DNA from 4 places in the Streptomyces sp. NPDC001604 genome. Region 2 is predicted to be linked to each of the others. Evidence: riboswitches for the same ligand, from Rfam matches in the RefSeq annotation. Region 2 holds a riboswitch; each other region holds the start of a gene.
What was found. A riboswitch is a leader RNA that binds a small molecule or an ion and turns the genes downstream of it on or off. The one in region 2 is predicted to bind cyclic di-AMP.
Positions count from the first base shown of each region.

Region 1 (5,861 bases), on a different contig from region 2:
CGGCTCCTGCTCCTGGCCGTCGTAATTGGGTGCGAAGTCGACCGTGTCCTCGTCGATCGACTCCGTCATCAGGCTCGTCGCCTGGGCCTGCCGGCACTCGGTGTACCGCATGGCGGCCGGCGGGTCGTCGTTGCCCAGCGAGCCGAAGTTGCCGTGGCCGTCGACGAGCGGCACGCGCATGGAGAAGGGCTGGGCCATGCGTACCAGGGCGTCGTAGATCGACGCGTCGCCGTGCGGGTGCAGCTTGCCCATGACCTCGCCGACCACGCGCGCACACTTCACATAGCCGCGGTCGGGGCGCAGCCCCATCTCGTTCATCTGGTAGACGATGCGGCGGTGGACCGGCTTGAGGCCGTCGCGGGCGTCGGGCAGGGCTCGGGAGTAGATGACCGAGTACGCGTACTCGAGGAAGGAGCCCTGCATCTCGTCGACGACGTCGATGTCGAGGATGCGCTCCTCGAACGAGTCGTCGGGCGGCGGGGTCTTCGTGCTGCGGCGGGCCATCGCTGCCGGCTCCTCTTTTCTGGCTGCTCGCGCTGAAGCGTGAACGGGTTCTGACGCGACCATTGTGGACCGCGGCACTGACAACGCGGACGAGGACCTGGCGTCGAAGTAGGTTCCCGGCGTGGCGGAAGGCTACGCGATCCGCTGTGGGCGTACGTCGCCCGGGAACTTCGCCGACGATCTGCACGCTTGCATACAGTGGCAGGACCGGCAGGAAAACCGCGGTTCGAAGCACCGCATCCGCGAGGCGAAGGGACGTACATGCCCATGGGTCACACGGCCACAGACCAGGCAGGCACCGGGGGCCTGACAGCGACCGAGCACCGCCTGGCCAACGGCCTGCGCGTGGTGCTCTCAGAGGATCACCTGACCCCGGTCGCGGCGGTGTGCCTCTGGTACGACGTCGGCTCGCGCCACGAAGTCAAGGGACGTACCGGCCTGGCTCACCTTTTCGAGCACCTGATGTTCCAGGGCTCCGGTCAGGTCAGGGGCAACGGGCACTTCGAGCTGGTGCAGGGCGCCGGCGGCTCGCTGAACGGCACCACCAGCTTCGAGCGCACCAACTACTTCGAGACCATGCCCGCGCACCAGTTGGAACTCGCCCTCTGGCTGGAGGCCGACCGGATGGGCTCCCTGCTCGCCGCCCTCGACGACGAGTCCATGGAGAACCAGCGGGACGTCGTCAAGAACGAGCGCAGGCAGCGCTACGACAACGTGCCGTACGGCACGGCCTTCGAGAGGCTGACCGCCCTCGCCTACCCGGAGGGCCACCCCTACCACCACACGCCGATCGGCTCGATGGCCGACCTGGACGCGGCGACCCTGGAGGACGCGCGCGCGTTCTTCCGCACGTACTACGCGCCCAACAACGCCGTCCTCTCGGTCGTCGGCGACATCGACCCGGAGCAGACGCTCGCCTGGATCGAGAAGTACTTCGGGTCCATCGCCCCGCACGACGGGAAGCCGGAGCCCCGCGACGGCTCGCTGCCCGAGATCATCGGTGAGCAGTTGCGCGAGGTCATCGAGGAGGAGGTGCCGGCGCGCGCCCTGATGGCGGCCTACCGGCTGCCGCAGGACGGCACGCGCGAGGCGGACGCCGCCGACCTGGCGCTCACCGTCCTCGGCGGCGGCGAGTCCTCCCGCCTCTACAACCGGCTCGTACGGCGCGACCGTACGGCCGTCGCGGCCGGATTCGGCCTGCTCCGGCTGGCCGGAGCGCCCTCCCTGGGCTGGCTGGACGTGAAGACCTCCGGTGACGTCGAGGTGCCGGTCATCGAGGCCGCCATCGACGAGGAGCTCGCCCGGTTCGCCGCGGAGGGCCCCACGGCCGAGGAAATGGAGCGCGCCCAGGCCCAGTTGGAGCGCGAGTGGCTGGACCGGCTCGGCACGGTCGCGGGCCGCGCCGACGAACTGTGCCGGTACGCCGTCCTCTTCGGCGACCCGCAGCTCGCCCTCACCGCCGTCCAGCGCGTCCTGGAGGTGACGGCCGAGGAGGTCCAGGAGGTCGCCAAGGCCCGCCTGCGCCCCGACAACCGCGCGGTGCTCGTCTACGAGCCGCTCTCGCCCGAGTCCGCGGAGCACACCCAGGACGAGGACTTCCCCGAAGACCCCGAGTCCGAAGCCACGGTGGAAGCCACCGACCAGAACGAGGAGGCGGCCAAGTGACCGAGCTCGCCACGATGCAGTTCCACCCGCAGCCCCGGGCGGGCGAGGCCAAGCCGTGGGCTTTCCCGTCCCCCGAGCGCGGCGCGCTCGACAACGGCCTGACCGTCCTGCGCTGCCACCGCCCCGGCCAGCAGGTCGTCGCCGTCGAGGTGCTCCTGGACGCGCCCCTGGAGGCCGAGCCGGCCGGTTTCGAAGGCGTCGCCACGATCATGGCGCGGGCTTTCTCCGAGGGCACCGACAAGCACTCCGCCGAGGAGTTCGCCGCCGAGCTGGAGCGCTGCGGCGCCACGCTCGACTCGCACGCCGACCACCCGGGCGTGCGACTGAGCCTGGAGGTCCCGGCCTCCCGTCTCCCCAAGGCGCTCGGTCTGCTCGCCGACGCCCTCAGGGCGCCCGCGTTCGCCGACAGCGAGGTCGAGCGGCTGGTCCGCAACCGCCTGGACGAGATCCCGCACGAGCTGGCCAACCCCTCCCGCCGTGCCGCCAAGGAACTCTCCAAGGAGCTGTTCCCGGCGACCTCGCGCATGTCGCGCCCGCGCCAGGGCACCGAGGAGACGGTCGAGAAGATCGACGCGGCGGCCGTACGCGCCTTCTACGACCGCCATGTCCGGCCCGCCACGGCCACCGCGGTCATCGTCGGCGACCTGACCGGCATCGACCTGGACGCGCTGCTCGGCGACACCCTGGGCGCCTGGACCGGCTCCAAGGCCGAACCCCGCCCCGTGCCGCCGGTGACCGCCGACGACACCGGGCGCGTGATCATCGTCGACCGTCCCGGCGCCGTGCAGACACAGCTGCTCATCGGCCGGGTCGGCGCCGACCGGCACGACCGCGTGTGGCCCGCCCAGGTGCTCGGCACGTACTGCCTCGGCGGCACCCTCACCTCGCGTCTGGACCGCGTCCTGCGCGAGGAGAAGGGCTACACCTACGGTGTGCGCGCGTTCGGTCAGGTCCTCAGGTCCGCCCCGGACGGCTCCGGTGCCGCGATGCTCGCCATCAGCGGCTCCGTCGACACCCCGAACACCGGCCCGGCGCTCGACGACCTCTGGAAGGTGCTGCGCACGCTCGCCGAGGGCGGCCTCACCGACGCCGAGCGCGATGTCGCCGTGCAGAACCTCGTCGGTGTGGCGCCGCTGAAGTACGAGACGGCGGCGGCCGTCGCGAGCACGCTGGCCGACCAGGTGGAGCAGCACCTGCCCGACGACTACCAGGCGAAGCTGTACCAGCAGCTCGCCGCGACCGGCACCGTGGAGGCCACCGCGGCGGTCGTGAACGCCTTCCCGGTGGACCGTCTGGTGACCGTTCTCGTCGGTGACGCGGCCCAGATCAAGGAGCCCGTCGAGGCGCTCGGGATCGGTGAAGTCACGGTGGTGTCGGCCGAGTAGCGGCACGCGCGCGTGGCGTGGCCCTGGTGACGGATGCGTCACCAGGGCCGTCTTATGTCCGAATTGGCAGAGAATCGAAGGAGAGTTGCCTGTCTGCCCTGTGGGATGCGCTACAAACGCCGTGATCTGTTTGGGGATTGAAAGCGACCCCGCTTAGCGTCTTCCGGGCTGTCCGTCAGGCACCGCGCCGCATCCGCGGCACCGGACAGCCATCGCCGAGTCCCCGTACGGCGCGAGCCAGGGGAGCCGGGGACCCACCGCAGTCCCTGGGGTGAATCGGACGCCCGCGCGTGCAGCGAGGGGGTCCGTAGGAGACCTTCCTGCTCCGAACCCGTCAGCTAACCCGGTAGGCGAGAGGGAAGGAAAGGATCAGCCACTACATGGCGTTCACGCGCGCCACCGGGAAGCACCGGCGTCCCACACGGATGCACCGCACCACCACCCGCGCCGCCGGCGTCGCGGCTCTCGCCGCCACCGGCGTCATCGGCACCCTCGCAGCCCCCGCGCTCGCCGCCGACACCGCCGTCGAGCAGACCGGCCTCACCCCCGTCATCACCATCGGCGACACCATCGCCGACAAGATCGACGCCCAGGCCGACGCCCAGAAGCAGGCCGCCGAGGAGGCCGCGCTCAAGAAGGCGGCCCTGGAGGCGGCACGCGAGAAGGCCGCCGCCCAGGCCAAGCAGGAGCGCGAGGCCAAGGAGCGCGCCGCCCGCGAGGCCGAGCGCAAGCGCCTCAACACGTTCGTGGCGCCGATATCGAACTCGTACGTCTCCACCGGCTACCGGGCCAGCAGCTCCCTGTGGTCCTCCGGCAGCCACACCGGCATCGACTTCCACGCCGCGAGCGGCACGACCGTCCACGCGGTCGGCGCCGGCACCGTCGTCCAGACCGGATGGGGCGGCGCCTACGGCAACCAGATCGTGATCAAGATGAACGACGGCACCTACACCCAGTACGGCCATCTGTCGTCCATCGGCGTCTCGGTGGGCCAGAGGGTCACGCCGGGCCAGCCGATAGGCCTCTCCGGCGCGACCGGCAACACCACCGGACCGCACCTGCACTTCGAGGCCCGTACGACCCCCGAGTACGGCTCGGACATCGACCCCGTCGCCTACCTGCGCTCGCACGGCGTGAACGTCTGACGACGGATCGCAAGATCTGCTGAAGCCCCGGCTCCCGAGCCGGGGCTTTCGGCGTTTCTGCCACCCTGCTGTCCAAAAAATATCCATGGATTCCGGCCCGCCGTCGGAAATTCCGGCTCCGTGCAATAGAGTCACCGATACACGTCAATCATCGACGTTTCACGGGGATTAAGTCGGAGGTCGGTCATGCGTATTCCGGCGCACTCGGTGTGCACGGCGATCCGGGACGACATCGTCGCCGGTGTCTACGAGCGCGGCAGCCGGCTCACCGAGGAACTCCTCGCGCGCCGCTACGGCGTCTCGCGCGTCCCCGTGCGCGAGGCCCTGCGCACCCTGGAGGCCGAGGGCTTCGTGGTGACCCGGCGGCACGCGGGCGCGTGCGTCGCGGAACCGACCGAGCAGGAGGCCGCCGACCTGCTGGAGATGCGCATGCTGCTGGAACCGCTCGGCGCCTCCCGGGCCGCCCAGCGGCGCACCGACGCCCATCTCAAGGTGCTGCGCGGCCTGGTCAGACTGGGCCAGGAGCGGGCCAGGAGGGGCAACAGCGAGGATCTGCGCTCCCTGGGGGGCTGGTTCCACGAGACGCTCGCCCAGGCCTCCGGCAGCCCCGCGCTGACCTCGATGCTGACCCAGCTGCGCCACAAGATCGCCTGGATGTACGCCGTGGAGGCGCCGGCCAACCCCGTGGAGTCCTGGGCGGAGCACGGCGCGATCGTCGACGCCGTGGCCCGCGGCGACAGCGAGCGCGCGCGGGCGGTGACGACGTTGCACACCGAGCGTTCGAGCGCCGTGCACCGGCTGCGGTTCGGCGGCCCCGAGCGGGCGAACGGTGTGAGGAACTCGCAACATGCCGTAAACATGTCGGGCCTGCGGCATTAACACGGGCGCCGTATACAAAGAGGGAACAATTCGCGGGGGCATTATTTCTGCTGCCCGCGATCGGTAATTCCATCGCCCCTGTGCGGGAAAAGCAAAGGGCTCGCCCGGCAATTCGGACGAGCCCTTCTGTGGTGCCGTGATCAGACGGTCTCGGGAAGCTCCTCGAGCCCCTCGGAGACCAGCTTGGCCAGCCGGTCGAGGGCGACGTCCGCACCCTCGGCCTCGGAGGCGAGGACGATCTCCTCGCCGCCCTGGGCGCCCAGGCCGAGAACGGCCAGCATGG
Region 1 is NZ_JBIAUY010000022.1:111,685-117,545, forward strand. Features, by position in the region: gene ACFY1E_RS40660 (DNA topoisomerase (ATP-hydrolyzing) subunit A) at 1-504, opposite strand, end outside; gene ACFY1E_RS40665 (M16 family metallopeptidase) at 766-2,169, shown strand; gene ACFY1E_RS40670 (M16 family metallopeptidase) at 2,166-3,554, shown strand; cyclic di-AMP (ydaO/yuaA leader) riboswitch at 3,758-3,922, shown strand; gene ACFY1E_RS40675 (M23 family metallopeptidase) at 3,935-4,699, shown strand; gene ACFY1E_RS40680 (GntR family transcriptional regulator) at 4,886-5,578, shown strand; gene ACFY1E_RS40685 (HPr family phosphocarrier protein) at 5,719-5,861, opposite strand, start outside.
Region 1: it holds a riboswitch for cyclic di-AMP, as region 2 does, so the genes downstream of both, ACFY1E_RS40675 (M23 family metallopeptidase) here and ACFY1E_RS37780 (transglycosylase family protein) in region 2, are expected to answer to the same signal.

Region 2 (5,861 bases):
GCAGCCGGATCGTCAGACGCCTTCCGCCACCTTGAAGGCGATCCCGTCGAGGATGTCGTGCTCGCTGACCACGACCTCCTCGGCGCCGATCCGCTCCATGATCGACAGCAGTACGAGGGCGCCCGCGGCGATCACGTCGACGCGTCCCGGGTGCATGGAGGGGACGGCCGCGCGCTCGGCGTGGGTGGAGTGCAGCAGCCACTCGGTGATCTCGCGGACCCTGTCGTGGGAGATCCGGGAGTGATGGATGCGCTGCGAGTCGTACTCGGGCAGCTCCTGAGCGATCGCCGACACGGTCGTCACCGACCCCGCCAGGCCGACCAGCGTGCGCGCCTCGCGCAGCGGGACCGTCTCCTCGGCGAGGTCGAGGGCCCGCTCGATGTCGGCCCGCATGGCCGCGATCTGCTCCTCGGTGGGCGGGTCGGTGACGGCGCCGTCCCGGACGAGATGCCGCTCGGTCATCCGCACGCACCCGACGTCGACGGAGCGCGCCGCGCGCACCCGCTCGTCGCCCACGACGAACTCGGTCGAGCCGCCGCCGATGTCGACCACCAGATAGGGACGGCCGAGGTCGTCACGCCCCTTCAGTTCCTTGGTCGCCCCGGTGAAGGAGAACTCCGCCTCCTGCTCGCCGGAGATGACCTCGGGCTCGACACCCAGGATGTCCACGACGCCCCGTACGAACTCGTCGCGGTTGGAGGCGTCCCGGGAGGCCGACGTGGCCACGAAGCGCACCTTGTCGGCACCCAGGTCGCGGATCACCTCCGCATACTCCCGGCAGGCCGCGAACGTCCGCTCCAGCGCCTCGGGGGCCAGCCGCCCGGTCCGGTCCACGTCCTGTCCGAGCCGCACGATCGTCATGCGCCGGTCGAGCTCCAGCAGTTCACCCGTCGCCGGGTTCACGTCCGCGACCAGGAGCCGGATGGAGTTCGTACCGCAGTCCACGGCCGCGACCCGGCTGAAGCCGGCGGGGACGAGCGGTGCGTACGCGAAGAAGCCGCTGCGGACCTCGGTGGGGTCGGTGACCTCACCCTCCTCACCCGGGTGCTCGTCCGCCGGGTCGGGCGCCACCAGCGGCTGCACGCACGGCCCCTTCAGCCACCACTCCGGCAGCATCGCGATCGCCTCGTCGCCCAGCGGGTTGACGCCCGGGCCCGCGGCCAGCGAGTGGCCCACCAGTACATGCAGGCACTTCACCCGGTCGGGCATACCGCCCGCGCTCGGGAAGCCCTCCAGGACCTCGATGGCGTCACGGCGCGCGATGTAGTCCTCGTGCGCGGCATGGTAGGCGGCGGCCAGCTCCGGGTCCGTCTGGAGCCGCTCCGTCATCTCCTTCATGACGCCGTTCGCCTCCAGCGTGCCGATCGCCGAGGCGGCACGGGGGCACGTCAGGTAGTACGTCGTCGGGAAGGGCGTGCCGTCCGGCAGTCGGGGGGCCGTCTCCACGACGTCCGGCTGGCCGCAGGGGCAGCGGTGCGCGATGGCGCGCAACCCGCGCGGCGGCCGCCCGAGCTGCCGCTTGAAGGCCTCGACATCGGCGTCGGTGGGCTCGGTGCGCGGGGTGGGCGGCGGGGGCGTATCCATGCCTGTACTGAATTCCTCTGTCGGTTCACTGGGCGGAGGCGTCGGACTTGTCGACCCCGTCCCAGACGTTCGTGTACCAGGGGCGGTGGCCCGCGCCCTGCTCGAAGCGCGACTGCTTGGCCACGCTGGGGTCGATCACGACGTAACTCGTCTCCCCGGGCAGCACATAGTGCAGCCGCAGCCGGATCTGCTGCTCGGCGTACTCGTCGTCCTGCCAGCGCGCCTTGAGGTCGCGCAGCTGCTCGACCCGCGCCGCGGCCTGCTCCTTCTGCCGCTGGAGATCGGCGATCTGGGAGCGCTGGGAGACGTACTGCCTCATGGGGTACGCCAGCGCCACCACCATCGAGCACAGCACCAGGGCGAGCAGCGCCGCCCGGCCGGTCAGCCGCGACCGGCGGGCCTGCCGCTTGGTCTGGGAGCGGTAGACCCGGGCCGCCGTCTGCTCGCCGAGCAGCCTGATCCTGGTCGCGGTGGAGAACCGGTCCCGGTCCTTCACGGCCATGTCCCCGCCTCCCGTCACACGTGCGTACGTCCCCGCACACGGTACGGGACCGGTACGGGGACGTACGTACGACTGGCTAAGGCTTAGCCCAGGTTGGGTCAGCCCTTGAAGCGCGGGAAGGCGCTGCGGCCCGCGTACTCCGCGGCGTCGTCGAGGATCTCCTCGATGCGCAGCAGCTGGTTGTACTTGGCGACGCGCTCGGAGCGGGCCGGGGCACCGGTCTTGATCTGACCGCAGTTGGTGGCGACGGCCAGGTCGGCGATGGTGACGTCCTCGGTCTCGCCGGAGCGGTGGGACATCATGCACTTGAAGCCGTTGCGCTGGGCCAGCTCGACGGCGTCCAGGGTCTCGGTGAGCGAGCCGATCTGGTTCACCTTGACGAGCAGGGCGTTGGCGGTGCCCTCCTCGATGCCGCGGGCGAGGCGCTCGGGGTTGGTGACGAACAGGTCGTCGCCGACGAGCTGCACCTTGTCGCCGAGGCGGTCGGTGATGACCTTCCAGCCGGCCCAGTCGTCCTCGAACAGCGGGTCCTCGATGGAGACGAGCGGGTAGGCCGCGACCAGCTCCTCGTAGTACTCCGTCATCTCCGCGGCGGAGCGCTCCTTGCCCTCGAAGAGGTACTTGCCGTCCTTGTAGAACTCGGAGGCGGCCACGTCGAGCGCGAGGGCGACCTGCTCGCCGGGGGCGTAGCCGGCTTCCTTGATGGCCTCGAGGATGAGGTCGAGGGCCTCGCGGTTGGAGCCGAGGTTCGGGGCGAAGCCGCCCTCGTCGCCGAGGCCGGTGGCCAGGCCCTTGCTCTTCAGGACCTTCTTCAGCGTGTGGTAGACCTCGGTGCCCCAGCGCAGGGCCTCGGAGAAGGACTCCGCGCCGATGGGGGCGATCATGAACTCCTGGATGTCCACGTTGGAGTCGGCGTGCGAGCCGCCGTTCAGGATGTTCATCATCGGCACCGGCAGCAGGTGCGCGTTCGGGCCGCCCAGGTAGCGGAAGAGCGGCAGGTCGCTGGCCTCCGAGGCGGCGTGGGCGACGGCGAGCGAGACGCCGAGGATGGCGTTGGCGCCGAGGGAGCCCTTGTTGTCGGTGGCGTCCAGGTCGAACATGGCCTGGTCGATCAGGCGCTGCTCGGTGGCGTCGTAGCCGACCAGCTCGGGGCCGATCTGCTCGATGACGGCGAGGACGGCCTTCTCGACACCCTTGCCCTGGTAGCGGTTGGGGTCACCGTCGCGGAGCTCGATGGCCTCGAAGGCGCCCGTGGAGGCGCCGGACGGGACGGCGGCACGACCCGTGCTGCCGTCGTCGAGGCCGACCTCGACCTCGACCGTGGGGTTGCCTCGGGAGTCCAGGATTTCCCGGGCTACGACGACGTCGATGGACGGCACGAGCATCTCCTTCTTGGATGTGACACGGCTACGGCAGTAGCGCGGTGGCTCTGCGGGACGAGCCTAACCGCCCGAGGCCGATCGGCCACGTTGCCGACCACCTCTTGGGCAGAACCGAGAGTAAATTGTTTCCGAACGGAACAAAGAGTGGGGACAAAGCAGGGGGCAAAAAGAAACCCCGCCCCGGTGCGTACGGGGGAACACGCACCGGAGCGGGGAGATCACGAGGCTGTCACTTGAGGTGCAGCTGCTGACCCGGGTAGATGAGGTTGGCGTCCTCGACGATGTCCTTGTTCAGCTTGAACAGCTTCTGCCAGCCGCCCTTGACGCCGTGCTTCTCGGCGATCGAGCTGAGGGTGTCGCCCTTGACGACCTTGTACTCGCCGTCACCCTTCTTGACCTTCTTGCCGGTCGGGGTGGTGACGGTCTTCGCGCTCTTCGTGCTCTCGGTCTTCGCGGCCGGGCGCTCGGCGGAGCGGGAAGCGGCCTGCGAGTCGGAGTGGGTGGTGTTCGTGGCGGGGGCGCTGCCGTTGTAGGCGGCACCGGACAGGCCCGTGCCGCAGACCGGCCAGGCGCCCTTGCCCTGCGCGGCGAGGACCTTCTCGGCGACGGCTATCTGCTGCGCCTTGCTGGCCTGGTTGGCCTGCGGGGCGTAGGCGGTGCCGCCGTACGCGGCCCAGGTGGAGGCGGAGAACTGCAGGCCGCCGTAGTAGCCGTTCCCGGTGTTGATGGACCAGTTGCCGCCGGACTCGCACTGGGCGACCTTGTCCCACTCGGAGGCGGTGGCGGCGGAAGCGTTGCCGGCCGCCATCAGCGGAGCGGCGATGGCGACGCCGGTGACGCCGGCCAGCGCGGCGACGCGGGTGGCCTTGGACGGACGGCGGTGCTTGCCCTTGCCGGAAAACAGCATGGTTCGATCCCCTCACCGACGCCTGCGAGGTGAGCTGTCGGGTTCGGGCCGGTTGAGTTGCCCGGCCGCGCTCTCGCTCTCACGAGACACGGCTACACCCCTAGCCGCCCGTCAACTGCCCGGGCCGGCACCTACCTTGGGTCCCCCGCTCCTGCCTACGGCGCTTTACGCGACGACTGTTCCCGTACGGCCGCTGGCAGGATTCGGCGTTGCGGCAGCCGGGGCTCGTGTTGACGAGCGGTGACGACGGTAGACACGCGATCCGTCGAATTTCAAAGACGATCAGGGCTTCTGAGACTCATCCCACACTTTCACTAAACCGGACATTCAGTGGCGAAGTGTGACGTGAACTCCCGTTGTTTTTCGCCCTATTCGGTACCGAGTTTCAGGGTCTGACCGGCGAAGATGTGGTTCGGGTCGGTGCCGATGGCGTTCTTGTTGGCGGCGTAGAGCGCACGCCACCCGCCGTCCAGGTCAAGGGAGTCGGCGATGGAGGCGAGGGTCTCACCGGCATGGACCGTGTACGTGTCGTGCGTGCCGCCGTCGGCCTCGGTCCTGTCGGCGGCCTTGTCGGCCGTCTCGTCGGCGCTGGCGCCACGGTGGCGGCCGGTGCCGGTCGTACCGGTGTCGACGAGGGTCCAAGTGGACGCCGGGGGCTCGAGATTGTCCGAGTCGTCCCCCTTCGCCTTGTCTGTCGACGAGCTGTCGGCACCCTGTGGGTCGCCCGTCGCCTTCTTGGACGCAGAGGTGGACGGCGAGGCGGATGTGCCGGATTCGGTGGAGTTGTCCGTCGCACTCGCGGAGGTCGAAGGGGAGGCACTGGAGGACGAGCCGGAGGACGAATCCGAAGAAGAGGACCTATCGGAAGCGCTGCCCGAGGAGTTGGACAGACCGGTCGAGTCGGACGCACCGGATGAATCAGACGAACCGGAACCGCCGCCCAGCACGCCGGTGTCGATGGCGGCCGAACCCGAGTCCTCGGTGAGCCCGGAGGTCAGTCCGCAGGTGTGGAAGGCGCCGACGCCCTGGTCGTCCAGGAGCTTCTCGGCGACGGCTATCTGCTGGTTGCGGCTGGCGAGGTCGGCCCTGGGGGCGTAGTCGAGCCCGCCGTACTTCTCCCAGTTCTCCTGGGTCAACTTGAGCCCGCCGTAGAACCCGTTGCCGCTGTTCTCACTCCAGGAGCCGCCGGTCTCGCACTGGGCGACCTTGTCCCACGTGGTGCCGTCGGCGGCGCTGGCGCCACCCGCGGCGAAGAGCGGGATCGCGATGGCGGAGCCGGTCACTCCGGCCGCGACGAGGATGGCCGGAGCCTGACGGGGGCGACGGTGTCGACCGTTCCCGGAGAGCATGCGGAGGCCTTTCGCGAGACAGCAATGACCGCGCGGCGCATGACACCGACAGGCGTTCGATACCGCCGCGCTGGTCCGTGAACGTAGCCGGTGTCGATCACTTGTCACAAGTTAATGCCGCGTAGATCACGTGAAGA
Region 2 is NZ_JBIAUY010000019.1:84,882-90,742, reverse strand. Features, by position in the region: gene ACFY1E_RS37800 (exopolyphosphatase) at 13-945, opposite strand; partial or broken gene ACFY1E_RS37795 (DUF501 domain-containing protein) at 1,183-1,584, opposite strand; gene ACFY1E_RS37790 (septum formation initiator family protein) at 1,610-2,086, opposite strand; gene eno (phosphopyruvate hydratase) at 2,185-3,471, opposite strand; gene ACFY1E_RS37780 (transglycosylase family protein) at 3,698-4,375, opposite strand; cyclic di-AMP (ydaO/yuaA leader) riboswitch at 4,380-4,548, opposite strand; gene ACFY1E_RS37775 (transglycosylase family protein) at 4,744-5,724, opposite strand.

Region 3 (5,861 bases), on a different contig from region 2:
CGTGGCCTCGGCGCTCGGTGTGAGCAACGCGCTGGTGCTGTACCACTTCTCCACCAAGGAGAAGCTGGTCGCCGCCGCCTTCACCTTCGCGGCCGAGGACGACCTCGCGCATCTGCGCAAGCTTCTCGGCCGCCGTACGACGGCGCTGCGGCGACTGCGGTCGGCGGTGCGCTGGTACGCGCCGACGGGCCAGGCCAAGGGCTGGCGGCTGTGGATCGAGGGCTGGGCGGCGGCGCTGCGCGAGCCCGCGCTGCAGGAGGTCACACGCCACCTCGACAAGCAGTGGAAGGCGGCGATCGCCGAGGTCGTCGCGGAGGGCGTGGCCGCGGGCGAGTTCCACTGCCCGGACCCGCACGGCGCGGCCCTGCGGCTGACCGCCCTGCTGGACGGGCTCGCCGTGCAGCTGACCTCGTACGCCGGTGCGGTGTCGCGGGCGCGGGCGCAGGAGTGGGTGGACGAGGCGCTGGCCCGGGAACTGGGGCTGGAGCGGGCGGCGTTGACGGCTTCGGAGCACTGAGCCCCCGCACTCGGCGGGGGCTCGCGCCACCGGGCCGCTTCACCGCCCGTCGCAGCGAGGGCCGTACTCAACCGTCCAGAGCGCCCCGCCCAGCACGGTTCCAGGCGACCCCGGCAGCCCTCAGGCCACCGAAGCGATCCGCATCTTGATGTCGTCGGGCGACAGTGCACCCTTCGCGGTGACGTGGTCCCCGGACGACTCGCCGCGCAGTCGGCGGCCGATCCACGGCACCAGGTACTCGCGCGCCCAGTGCACGTCGTCCCGTCGCACCTCGAGGGTGCCGCGCGGCGGGAGCGGCGGCCAGGGCTGGTCCGGGTCGGCCGGCACCTCGAGACCGAGGACCTGCCCGGCGCGCAGCGCCACGCGCGTGTGCCCCTCGGGCGAGAGGTGGAGGCGGTCGCCGTCCCACGCCCTGCGGTCCTGGACGGACTTCAGGGACCACAGGTCGAGAACGGGACAGCCGTACCGGTCGGCGATGGCCCGGACATGACCGTTGTAGGTGGCGATCTTGCCGCGCAGGTGCTTGAGCACGGGGACGCCTCGGGTGTCGAAGCCGGTGGTCACCATGACCGTGCCGGCGACTTCGGTGAGCCGGGCCACCGCCCGCTCGAAGCGCTCGGCGACCTCGTCGGGGTCGGTGCCGGGACGGATGATGTCGTTGCCGCCCGCACAGAAGGAGACCAGGTCCGGCGCCAGTTCGACGGCTTTGGGTACCTGGTCCTCCACGATCTGGTCGAGCAGTTTGCCGCGCACGGCGAGGTTCGTGTACCTGAAGTCGCCCTCGGGTCGCCGGTCGGCGAGGAGCACCGCGAACCGGTCGGCCCAGCCGACGAACGCTCCGTCGGGGCCGGGGTCGCCGACGCCCTCGGTGAAGCTGTCCCCCACCGCAACGTACGACCCGATCACTGATCTGCTGTCACTCTTCGAATCGTCTGCCACATCGACCATGATTCACCTTTGAATGTGACCTACGCGACCGTAGGAAAGGGTTGACGCGCGGTGAGATAAGCCACTTCTAAAGTGTTCGCCAAGCCCGGAATAACCCTCCTACCAGGGACGTTGAGGCGTCAGCGATGTTGCGGGGCGAGCCTTCGACCCTCAAGTCGGCGGTACGCGAATGGTGTTCGGCAGACATGGCGCAGCCGGACACACCGAAGGCCGGACCCGGGGATCGGGGTCCGGCCTTCGGCGGCTGTCAGGCAGGTGGTTGTGAGGAGAGGTCAGCCGACGCCGACGCCCTTCGAGCGGAGGTAGGCGACCGGGTCGACGTCGGAGCCGTAGTCGGGCGTGGTGCGGATCTCGAAGTGCAGGTGCGGGCCGGTCACGTTGCCGGTCGCGCCGGAGAGGCCGAGCTGCTGGCCCGCGGCCACGGTCTGGCCGGCCGAGACGGAGATCTGGGACATGTGGCCGTACTGGGCGTAGTAGCCGTCGGCGAGCCTGACGACGACCTGGTTGCCGTAGGCGCCGCCCCAGCCCGCGGAGACGACGGTTCCCGCGCCCACGGACTTGATGGAGGTGCCGGTCGGGACGACGAAGTCGACGCCGGTGTGGTAGCCGCTGGACCACATGCTGCCGGCCACGTGGTAGCCGGTGCCGATGGTGCCGCCGATCACCGGGAGGGTGAAGCCGGTGGGGGCGGACTCGGAGGCCTTGGTGGCGGTCGCCTTGGCCGCCGACGAGGACGTCTTCGAGGCGGACGAGGGCGACGACTGGGTGGTGTGCGTCGCGGCCTTCCGGCCGATCGTCAGCTTGAGGCCCGGGTGGATCAGCGACGGGTCGTCACCGACGGCCCGGCGGTTGTCCGAGTAGAGCCTGTGCCAGCCGCCGGCGACATGCTGCTCTTCGGCGATCTTCGAGAGGTAGTCGCCGGTCCGCACCGAATAGGTCCGCACGCCCGCATTCCCTGCGGCGCTCTTCCGGTCCGCCTTCTTCTCGGCGACCGGAAGGGACTGGACGGCCTTTTTCGAAACCGTCTGGGAAACGGACTGGGTGGTGGCGGCATGGGCGCCGGTGGCCCCCATGAGCGGGAGAGCGAGTGCGGCGCCACCGGTTCCGGCGACGGCGATGGAGCGGGTGAAGCGCTGGGGCTTCGGACGACGGTGCTTACCCTTCGCGGGCATGACGAATTCCTCTCCGGCGCCTGCGAGGTGAGCTGTCGGGTTCGGACTGGAGATGCCCGGCCGCGCATGCGACGCGGCTTTACCCCTAGCCGTTCCGGAGACCGGAACAGGCTGTTGTACCTGTGGGTCCCCCGCTCCTGCCGTTCACGGGTGAGTTCTGCGGGCACCGGGCGGCGGCAGGATTGGGCGTCCGTCCGGATTGGTGGCGAACGTAAGCGACTGGGACGCAAAGGAACAAGTGCCGGTTCCCCGTGAAAGCGTTTCTATTGATCCCTTGAGGGAAAAGCGGGTGACCCTGCGTGAATTCCCGGGTGATCGTCTCCGTCAAACGCCTTGTAAAGCCCTGGAATTACGTGGACATGACGCGCCACGCACCGTCACGGATATGACGCTCCTCACGTGCCCCTGCCCCAGGGTCCCCTATTCATGAGCGAGTTGGAATGAAGGGGTGGAAGGAGCGCCAATCCGGACAGAAGGCTCAGATGCGCCGCAGACGGAAAACTGCCGCGTCGAAGTCACCGCGCAATCCGGTACGCAGTCCGTGGTGCAGCAATACGGCACCGCTGTGGATTTCGCCCGTTTCAGGGCATTCATACGACGCTGTCGGTTCGAGGCCCCGAAGTCGCAGCGCCGGTACGGGCTCGCCGTGGCTCTGTGCCTGGAGCCAGGCGAGGACGACCGCCTCGTCCCCTCGCACGTACTGCACCGCACTCAGCCCGCCCCGCGGCGGCCGCAGCCGGTAGAGGTCGCCGTGCTGCACCAGTGGCCGGATCTCCTTGTAGAGCGCCACCCACTCGCCGGCCTCGGCCAGCTCCTCCTCGGTCCACCGGGTGAGGTCCCCGCCGACCCCGAGCACGCCGGCCATGGAGCTCACGAACCGGAAGCGCAGCGAGCTGACCCGGCCGTTGAGCTGGGTGTTCGGGCTGTCTGTGACCCAGGCGGCCATCACCCGCGCGGGGTGGATCTGGCTGAAGCCGTGCTGGATGGCGAGCCGGTCGAGCGGGTCGGTGTTGTCGGAGGTCCACACCTGGTCCGTACGGCTCATGATCCCGAGGTCGATCCGTCCGCCGCCGCCCGAGCAGGACTCGAAGGCGACATCGGGGTGGGCAGCCCGCAGTCGGTCCAACAGGGCGTACAGGGCGCGGACATGATCGACCCAGAGGCGCTGCGGGTAGGGTTCCCCGGGCCAGCCCGCGTCGGTGAAGCAGCGGTTGAAGTCCCACTTCACATAGTCGATCGGGGCGCTGGAGAGAAGCGCGTCGAGCTGTTCCCAGAGGTATTCCTGGACGTCTTCCCGGGCCAGGTTCAGAACGAGCTGGTTGCGGAATTCCGTCCGCTTTCGTCCCGGTTGGAACTGCACCCAGTCGGGGTGGGCGCGGTAGAGCTCGCTGTCCGGGTTGACCATCTCGGGCTCGACCCAGATGCCGAACTGCATCCCGAGGGCGTGCACATAGTCCGCGAGGGGCTTGAGGCCGTTCGGGAAGCGGTCCCGGTTGACCGTCCAGTCGCCGAGTCCGGCGCGGTCGCTGGTGCGCTTGCCGAACCAGCCGTCGTCGACCACGAACAGCTCGACGCCGATCGCCGCGGCCCGCCGCGCCAGGGTGCCCTGCTGCTCCTCGGAGATGTCGAACTCCGTGGCCTCCCAGGAGTTGAACAGCACCGGCCGGTCCTGGTCGGCGTCGGGGATGACGTATGCGCGCTGGTAGGCGTGCCAGGCGCGGCTCGCGCCGCCGAAGCCGCCGTCGCTCCACAGACCGGCGAAGACGGGGGTGGGGTACGACTCCCCCGGCTCCAGCCGCAGCAGCCCGGAGTCGTCGTAACCGGCGCCGCCGGTGATCTGCACGCGGGCGTCCGGGAGTTGCGCCACCGCGATCCGCCAGGAACCCGACCAGCCCAGAGCGCAGCCGTAGACCTCGCCGCGTTCCTCGGTGGCATCGGTGTCGAGGGCGACCCAGGGCAGGTACTGGTGGCCGGTGTGGCCGCGGCGGCTGCCGATGATCTTCTCGCCGTAGGTGAGAGGCGAGGCGGTCAGCCGGGACTCGGCGGCCCAGCGGCCGTGCAGCTGGGACAGCCGCCAGTCCTCGCGATCGGGCAGTGTCCAGGTCGCGGAGTCGGCGCGCAGGAGCTCCAGGGCGGGCCCCTCGTTGTCGAGGGTCACCCAGCGTTCCACGACGTCGTGCCGCATCCGGTAGTGCAGTGTGATCGCGAGCCCGCCGTCCCGGAAGACCAGCCGGAGGTGGTCCCCCTCCGCCTCGTACTGCTCGAAGCGCCACTCGGTGCCGCGCCGCTCGTCGCTGCGCACGGACAGGGCGGGCCGCACGAAGCGGGGGCCGCCCTCCACGGGGTACTCCTCGCGCCCGTCGAGCGGGGACTCGAAGGGCCGGTAGTCGGGCAGCGGGCGGACGGCGAGTGCCTCGGCGTCGGCGAGCGCGATCCGGGGGCCCCAGTGCAGGTGCAGCAGCTCGTCGTCCTCGGTGAGGTGGACGGCGTAACTGCTGGCCGGCCCCGAGAGGAGCCACGTACGGCCGTTGTCTGCGATCTCCAGCATCAAGCCCTCACACGTCCGAACAGGTGCGACCAATCCGCAACATCATCAAGGCACGTGGGGCCTGGTCGCAACGCCTGTGGACAACTCATTGCCTCAGGAATCCATGTCGTATCGTCGGGAGAGCGCCCGACGACGAGCCGCGCCGATCGGGCGGACTGGGAGGAGCCCCCGTGACGCAGCAGGTGCCGTCGACCGAACCCGAGCTCTCCGGAGTCCGCAACTTCCGTGATGTGGGAGGACTTCCGACGGTGGACGGACGGCGGGTGCGCTACGGGGTGCTGTACCGCAGCGGCCACCTCGCGCACGCGACCGAGGAGGACGCCGAGTTCCTGTCCTCCCTGGGGCTGCACACCATCTTCGACTTCCGCAACGCCGCGGACCAGAAGCTGGAGGGCCCGGACGTCGAGCTGTCGGGCGTGCGCAATGTGAACCTCCCCCTGACGGACCCGGCGGACGGCGCCGGGTTCTGGAAGATGGTCAGGGAGGGCGAGATCGAGCAGCTGCGCGAGCTCCTCGGCGACGGCAAGGCGTCGAACCGCATGATCGTCTCCTACCGCAGGATCATCAAGGAGCGCACCACCGAGCACGCGCGCGTGCTGCGCTCGCTCGCCGAGGACAGTGTGCCCGCCCTGATGCACTGCGCGGCGGGCAAGGACCGTGCGGGCCTGTCCATAGC
Region 3 is NZ_JBIAUY010000007.1:211,447-217,307, forward strand. Features, by position in the region: gene ACFY1E_RS21640 (TetR/AcrR family transcriptional regulator) at 1-517, shown strand, start outside; gene ACFY1E_RS21645 (SGNH/GDSL hydrolase family protein) at 638-1,423, opposite strand; gene ACFY1E_RS21650 (peptidoglycan DD-metalloendopeptidase family protein) at 1,738-2,637, opposite strand; cyclic di-AMP (ydaO/yuaA leader) riboswitch at 2,642-2,800, opposite strand; gene ACFY1E_RS21655 (alpha-galactosidase) at 3,116-5,185, opposite strand; gene ACFY1E_RS21660 (tyrosine-protein phosphatase) at 5,356-5,861, shown strand, end outside.
Region 3: it holds a riboswitch for cyclic di-AMP, as region 2 does, so the genes downstream of both, ACFY1E_RS21650 (peptidoglycan DD-metalloendopeptidase family protein) here and ACFY1E_RS37780 (transglycosylase family protein) in region 2, are expected to answer to the same signal.

Region 4 (5,861 bases), on a different contig from region 2:
GCCGGACCGGGTGGCCTTGAGGTCGAGCTCGGGGATGTTGCCGTCCCCGTTCGGAGTCTTGGACAGGACGGCTCCGGTCACCGCGCTTCCGTCCGGTGCGACCCACTGCGGCGTACCGGAGTTGGGCGCGACGAAGGAGTGCCGGATACCGCCGCCGAGCAGGGCGCCGACATCCCGCTGGGCGAAGGCGTAGCCCCCGGCGGCGGCAGGCTTGCACTCGTAGATCTGCTTGCCCTTGATCACGGACGCCTGGAAGTTGTGCAGGGCGTCACGGAAGTCGAAGGCGGCGACGGTGACCTTGTGGAGCTGGCCACGGACGGCTCCGCCGGGGAACTCGGTGGTGTGCAGATTGGCGTAGAACGAACCGGGGTCGGACTTGAGAGCGGCGAGCAGGGCGGCGTCCTTGACCTGGACCGTGCCGGTGACGCTGTGCCGCTTGCTGTTCTTCAGCAGGTCGGTGAAGTCGACCTTGACGCCGCCGTTGGTGCCCTTGGCGCCCTGGTGGATGTGGAGCATGGTCGGTTTGCCGGTGCCGCGCCAGGTCACGGCGACGGACACCTTGTCGTCCTGCACCTTGATGAACTCGAGAGCGGCGCCGTCCTGGTCACCGACGGCCGGACCGCCCGCGACGGGCACCTCGTTGGCCCCGCGCAGACTGGCGGCCAGAAGGGTTCCCCCGGTGCCGTCGGACGCGGCCCCTCCGGTGGCGTGGGCCGGGATCACCGCGGCGGCGATCCCCCCGGCGGCGGCCACCGCGACAGCGGTGGCCATCAGGCTCTTACGGCGCTTCGAGAACGTCGTGTTCATGCGCATGATTCTGTTGTCTCCCCGTAGACGGGCCGACACCCCCTGCGTCGGCCTTCTGAGGATGACTACGGAAGCGATCTCATTCTGGACTCAGTCCAGATGTGTGACGTACGCCACATCGCTTGGAGTGCAGGTCAGAGCCCGCTCGAACGGCAGCTCAGCCGGCCCGATGCACCACGGCGTCACACATCTCCATCAGCGCGAGCTTCGCATCGCACTCCGGCAGCGGAGCCAGCGCCGCTCGCGCGTCCTCCGCGTAGCGCACCGTGTCCCGGCGCGCCTGCTCCAGCGCCGGGTGCGCCCGGAGTCCGGCGAGCGCCTCGGCGTGCCGCGCGTCGTCGCTCAGGTCGGAGTCCAGCAGCTCGCACAGGGCGATGTCCTCGGCAAGCCCCAGCCGGGCCGCCCGCTCCCGCAGCCGCAGCACCGGAAGCGTGGGGACCCCCTCGCGGAGGTCGGTGCCCGGGGTCTTGCCGGACTCGCGCGACTCGGAGGCGATGTCCAGTACGTCGTCCGCCAGCTGGAAGGCGACTCCGAGCCGCTCCCCGTACTGCGTGAGCACGTCCACGACCGTCTCGTCGGCGCCCGACATCATCGCCCCGAAGCGGCACGACACGGCCACCAGCGAGCCCGTCTTGCCGCCCAGCACGTCCAGGTAGTGGTCGACCGGATCCCGGCCGTCCTGCGGCCCCGCCGTCTCCAGGATCTGCCCGGTGACCAGGCGCTCGAACGCCTCGGCCTGCACCCGGACCGCCTCGGGCCCGAGGTCGGCGAGGATGTGCGAGGCGCGCGCGAACAGGAAGTCGCCGGTGAGGACCGCCACCGAGTTGCCCCAGCGGGTGTTGGCGCTGTCGACGCCGCGCCGCACGGCGGCCTCGTCCATCACGTCGTCGTGGTACAGCGTCGCCAGATGGGTCAGCTCCACCACCACGGCCGAGGGCACGACCCCCGGTGCATACGGGTCGCCGAACTGGGCGGCGAGCATCACGAGCAGCGGGCGGAACCGCTTCCCGCCCGCCCGCACCAGGTGCTGGGCGGCCTCCGTGATGAAGGGCACCTCACTCTTGGTGGCTTCGAGCAAACCTTCCTCGACGGCCGCCAATCCGGCCTGGACATCGGCTTCCAGAGCCTGGTCCCGCACGCTCAGCCCGAACGGCCCGACGACGGTCACGAGGGGTCTCCTGTCTGCTGGTGTCTACTGGCGGTTACACGGTTTGTCGATAGGTCGCTGACATCACTCAAGTCAGCGTATCCGGTCACCTTTCGATCACCGATGCCGCCCACCCGTCCAGCCTGGGCGGTATCGGATCACGACCGGTATGTTTTCGATCAACCGATAAGAACGGATATCCATCGACTTGTCTATCGGGGTGTCGGCCGGCGCGCCTCTCGGCGTGTCCCCCGGTGCGTCCGTACGAGTCGGTACGCCCGAGTGCCCTTCCCTCAGGAAACGACTCACGAGGACCTCCGGATCCCGGCACGGGGTGCTCGACGGGCGACCGCCATGACAACGACGTGCACCACACGCCAGGTTCCGCTTTCGCCCCCCAATGAGGCGATGGGCGGCTGGTTGACCACGAGTTGGGGCCATTGCCCTATTTGCCACTCTTGCGAATGCCGGTGACTTGACTCACACGGCAGTACGGGCCGACAAGCGCTGCCCTCTCGCCGGTTCCCCTCTCCCGTACGCGAGTTGAGACTTGGCAACCGCAAAGGATCAAGTGCCCCATAAGCCTCAGAGCAAGGTCAACAGGCGTGATCTGTGAGGCCGACCCTTGTTCCCGCCATGTGCTCTCGCATACGTTCCCGGCCTGTCGGGTGGACGCCGAATCCTGCCGCCGCCCGGACACGACCATCGACCAACTGACTCGCACGGCAGGAGCGGGGGAACCAGGTAGGCCGCCGGACCGGGCATCGTCCCGGGCCGGCTAGGGGTGAAGTCGCGTGGCCGTACGGCTGCGCGGCCGGGCATCTCCCCGCCCGAACCCGACAGCTCACCTCGCAGGCGACGGAGAGGATCCCGCCATGCCTGCAACAGGTCAGCACCGCCGTCCCAGAAGCAACCGCCTCGCCCGCAAGCTCGCCGTCACCGGTACCGGCGCCGCCGTTCTCGCCCTCCCGCTCATCGGGGCGAACAGCGCGTCCGCGGCCACCCCGACCGTCGCCAACGTGAAGTCGATGGGCTACGCCGACAACCTCGACGGCTGGATCCGGGGCGCCCTCCAGGTCATGAAGCAGAACGGTATCCCCGGGACGTACAACGGCATTTACCGCAACATCATCCGCGAGTCCTCGGGCGACCCGGCCGCCATCAACAACTGGGACTCGAACGCGGTCGCCGGCACCCCGTCCAAGGGACTGCTGCAGGTCATCGACCCGACGTTCCTCGCCTACCATGTGCCCGGCACGGCGATGAACCCCTTCGACCCGATCGCGAACATCACGGCCGCCTGCAAGTACGCCGCCGCGCGGTACGGGTCGATCGACAACGTGTTCGGTGCGTACTGAGCACTCCGTGGGAGTGCCGCGATCGGCCGTTCGTCGGCTGCGGCGCCTTCGTGGCTGGTCGCGCCCCGCGGCGGAGCCGCAAGTCAATACAGCCCCGCGCCCCTGAAGGAGCGCTGCCGTAACGTAGCGGACTTCGCTGAGGCCGCTCAGAGCTCCTCCAGCTCTCCGAGTTCATGGAGCTCATCGAGCTCCCCGAACTCGAAGAACATTCGCTCGAGGACGACGGCGATGCCGTCGTCCTCGTTCGACAGGGTGATCTCGTCGGCCACCGCCTTGAGTTCGGGGTGGGCATTGGCCATGGCGACGCCGTGGGCGGCCCAGTCGAACATGGGGATGTCGTTGGGCATGTCACCGAAGGCGATCGTCTGCTCGGGGCCGAGTCCCAGGTGCGCGGCGGCCAGTGCGAGGCCCGTCGCCTTGGTGATGCCGCATGGCTGGAGTTCGACGGTCCCCGGTCCCGACATGGTGACGGTGGCCAGCGAACCCACCACCGAGCGCGCCGTCGCCGCCAACTCGTCGTCGGACAGGGCGGGATGGCGCAGCAGCACCTTGCTGATGGGTTCGCACCACAGGTCGTCGCGCCGGTCGACGCGGACCGCCGGCAGCGTCGGATGCGGCATCAGATAGCCCGGTTCGATGAGCGTGAGTCCCTCCACACCGTCCTGGTCGACAGCCGCGTACACCTGGCCCACCTCGGCCTCGATCTTGCCGAGGGCGGTCTCGGCCAGCTCCCGGTCCAGGGTGACGGACCACAGCAGACGGTCCGCGCCCACGTCGTAGACCTGCGCGCCCTGCCCGCACACCGCGAGCCCCCTGCCGCCCAGTTGGTCGAAGAGCGGCCGCACCCTGGGGGCCGGCCGGCCCGTCACGACCAGGTGCCGGGCGCCGGCCCCGGCGACCCGTGCCAGAGCGGCGAGGGACCGGTCGGAGAGCGTGTCGTCGCCTCGGAGCAGCGTGCCGTCCAGGTCGGTGGCGATGAGTGCATATGCGGTGGGTGCGGCCATGATCAGAGAATACGGACAGGACGCCCCACCGACTCATCGCGAACCGGACGACGGCCGATTGCCCCACCGTCCCTCGCTCAACTCCCCTATCCTTGTGGGCTCTTCATCGTCCGGCGGGAGCCCGCGGCCGCTGCCTAGCCGTGCGCTGCCGCCAGGTGTTTGGCCAGCCTCGGAGAGGCGAACTCGGTGCCGCAGACGAAGCGCATCACCGGGCCGTACGACGCCGCGGCCGGCAGGCCGGTGAAGTACAGGCCGGGGACCGAGGAGACGTATCCCGCGCCCAGTTTGGGGGTGCCGCGGCTCACCGCGAGACGCGTGCGCAGTTCGTGGCCCAGGAAGTCCATGGCCGCGATGTCCACCCGGTATCCGGTGGCCGCGATGACATGGTCCGCGGACATGTCCAGGATGCGGCCCGTGTGGGTACGCACCCTCAGCTTGCAGCAGCCGTCGGCCGCGTCCGCCCCCACGATCCGGTCGACCTCGCTGACCTGAACCTTCCCCTCGAAGCGGTCACGCAGCCACCACGCCCCGAGCGGGCCGAGGACGCGCCGCACCAGGTAGTGGCGGGTCTCGGCCGGCAGATAGCGGTAGGGGTGCGGGTAGTAGCTGAGGGCCCACAGGGACCAGGCGCGGCCGAAGGGCGACTCGGGGCGCAGCTTCGGCTGCTTCCACGGCGGTGCGCCGAAGGCGACCCTGCCGCGGCCGCGGGAGACCACCCGCACCTGTGCGCCCGCCTCCGCCGCCAGCGCCGCCGTCTCCAGCGCGGACTGGCCTGCGCCGACCACGATCAGTTCCTTGCCGGCGTAGCGCGTGAGGTCGTGCTGCTGGGAGCTGTGGGAGACCGGGCCCGTGGGGGTGGGTCCGTCCGCCGCGGCGGTGGCCAGTTCGGCCGGCAGGTGTGCGAGGCCGGACAGGCCGGTCGCCACGACGACCGCGCGGGCGGTGAACAACTCCCCGGAGTCCAGTTTGAGTTCGAAGCCGCCGCCCTTGTGCCGGTCCACCGAGACCACCCGCACCTGCTCCAGTTCGGGCACCAGCTTCTGCTGGAACCACTCGCCGTAGGAGATGAAGGTCTCGACGGGGATGATGTCCTCGTCCGTCACCAGCCGCCTGATGCCGGCGGCGTCGCAGTAGTCGGCGAGTGTGTGGCCCTGCTGCGGCGCGTCCAGACTGGAGGCGGCAGGGGTCGACTTGAGGAGCATTCCGGCGGGCATGTGGTCGCGCCAGCTGACCATGGGCTCGCCGAAGACACGGACCGGCAGTCCGCGGGCTCGGAGATGGGCGGCGGTCGACAGGCCGAAGGGCCCGGCGCCGATGACTGCAACCGGTTGAATCACGAAGTCCCTCCCCAGGACGCTCACTTCGTCACTTCGTGTGGTTCGTCTCGGACCGCTGACCGGTCGGCTAGCCGCCCGAACTGGTGGAGCTGCCACGGCGGTTGGTCCGCCACAGCTGGTACAGATGCTTCGCGCCCGGCCGTACGAAGCGCGCGAGCATCGTGAGGAACGGCAGCGGGTCGTCACCCGCGAGCCAGGCCAGCTCCGT
Region 4 is NZ_JBIAUY010000018.1:124,323-130,183, reverse strand. Features, by position in the region: gene ACFY1E_RS36885 (CHRD domain-containing protein) at 1-807, opposite strand, end outside; gene ACFY1E_RS36880 (polyprenyl synthetase family protein) at 965-1,975, opposite strand; cyclic di-AMP (ydaO/yuaA leader) riboswitch at 2,656-2,825, shown strand; gene ACFY1E_RS36875 (transglycosylase SLT domain-containing protein) at 2,830-3,312, shown strand; gene ACFY1E_RS36870 (HAD family hydrolase) at 3,459-4,316, opposite strand; gene ACFY1E_RS36865 (FAD-dependent oxidoreductase) at 4,451-5,653, opposite strand; gene ACFY1E_RS36860 (ATP-grasp domain-containing protein) at 5,721-5,861, opposite strand, start outside.
Region 4: it holds a riboswitch for cyclic di-AMP, as region 2 does, so the genes downstream of both, ACFY1E_RS36875 (transglycosylase SLT domain-containing protein) here and ACFY1E_RS37780 (transglycosylase family protein) in region 2, are expected to answer to the same signal.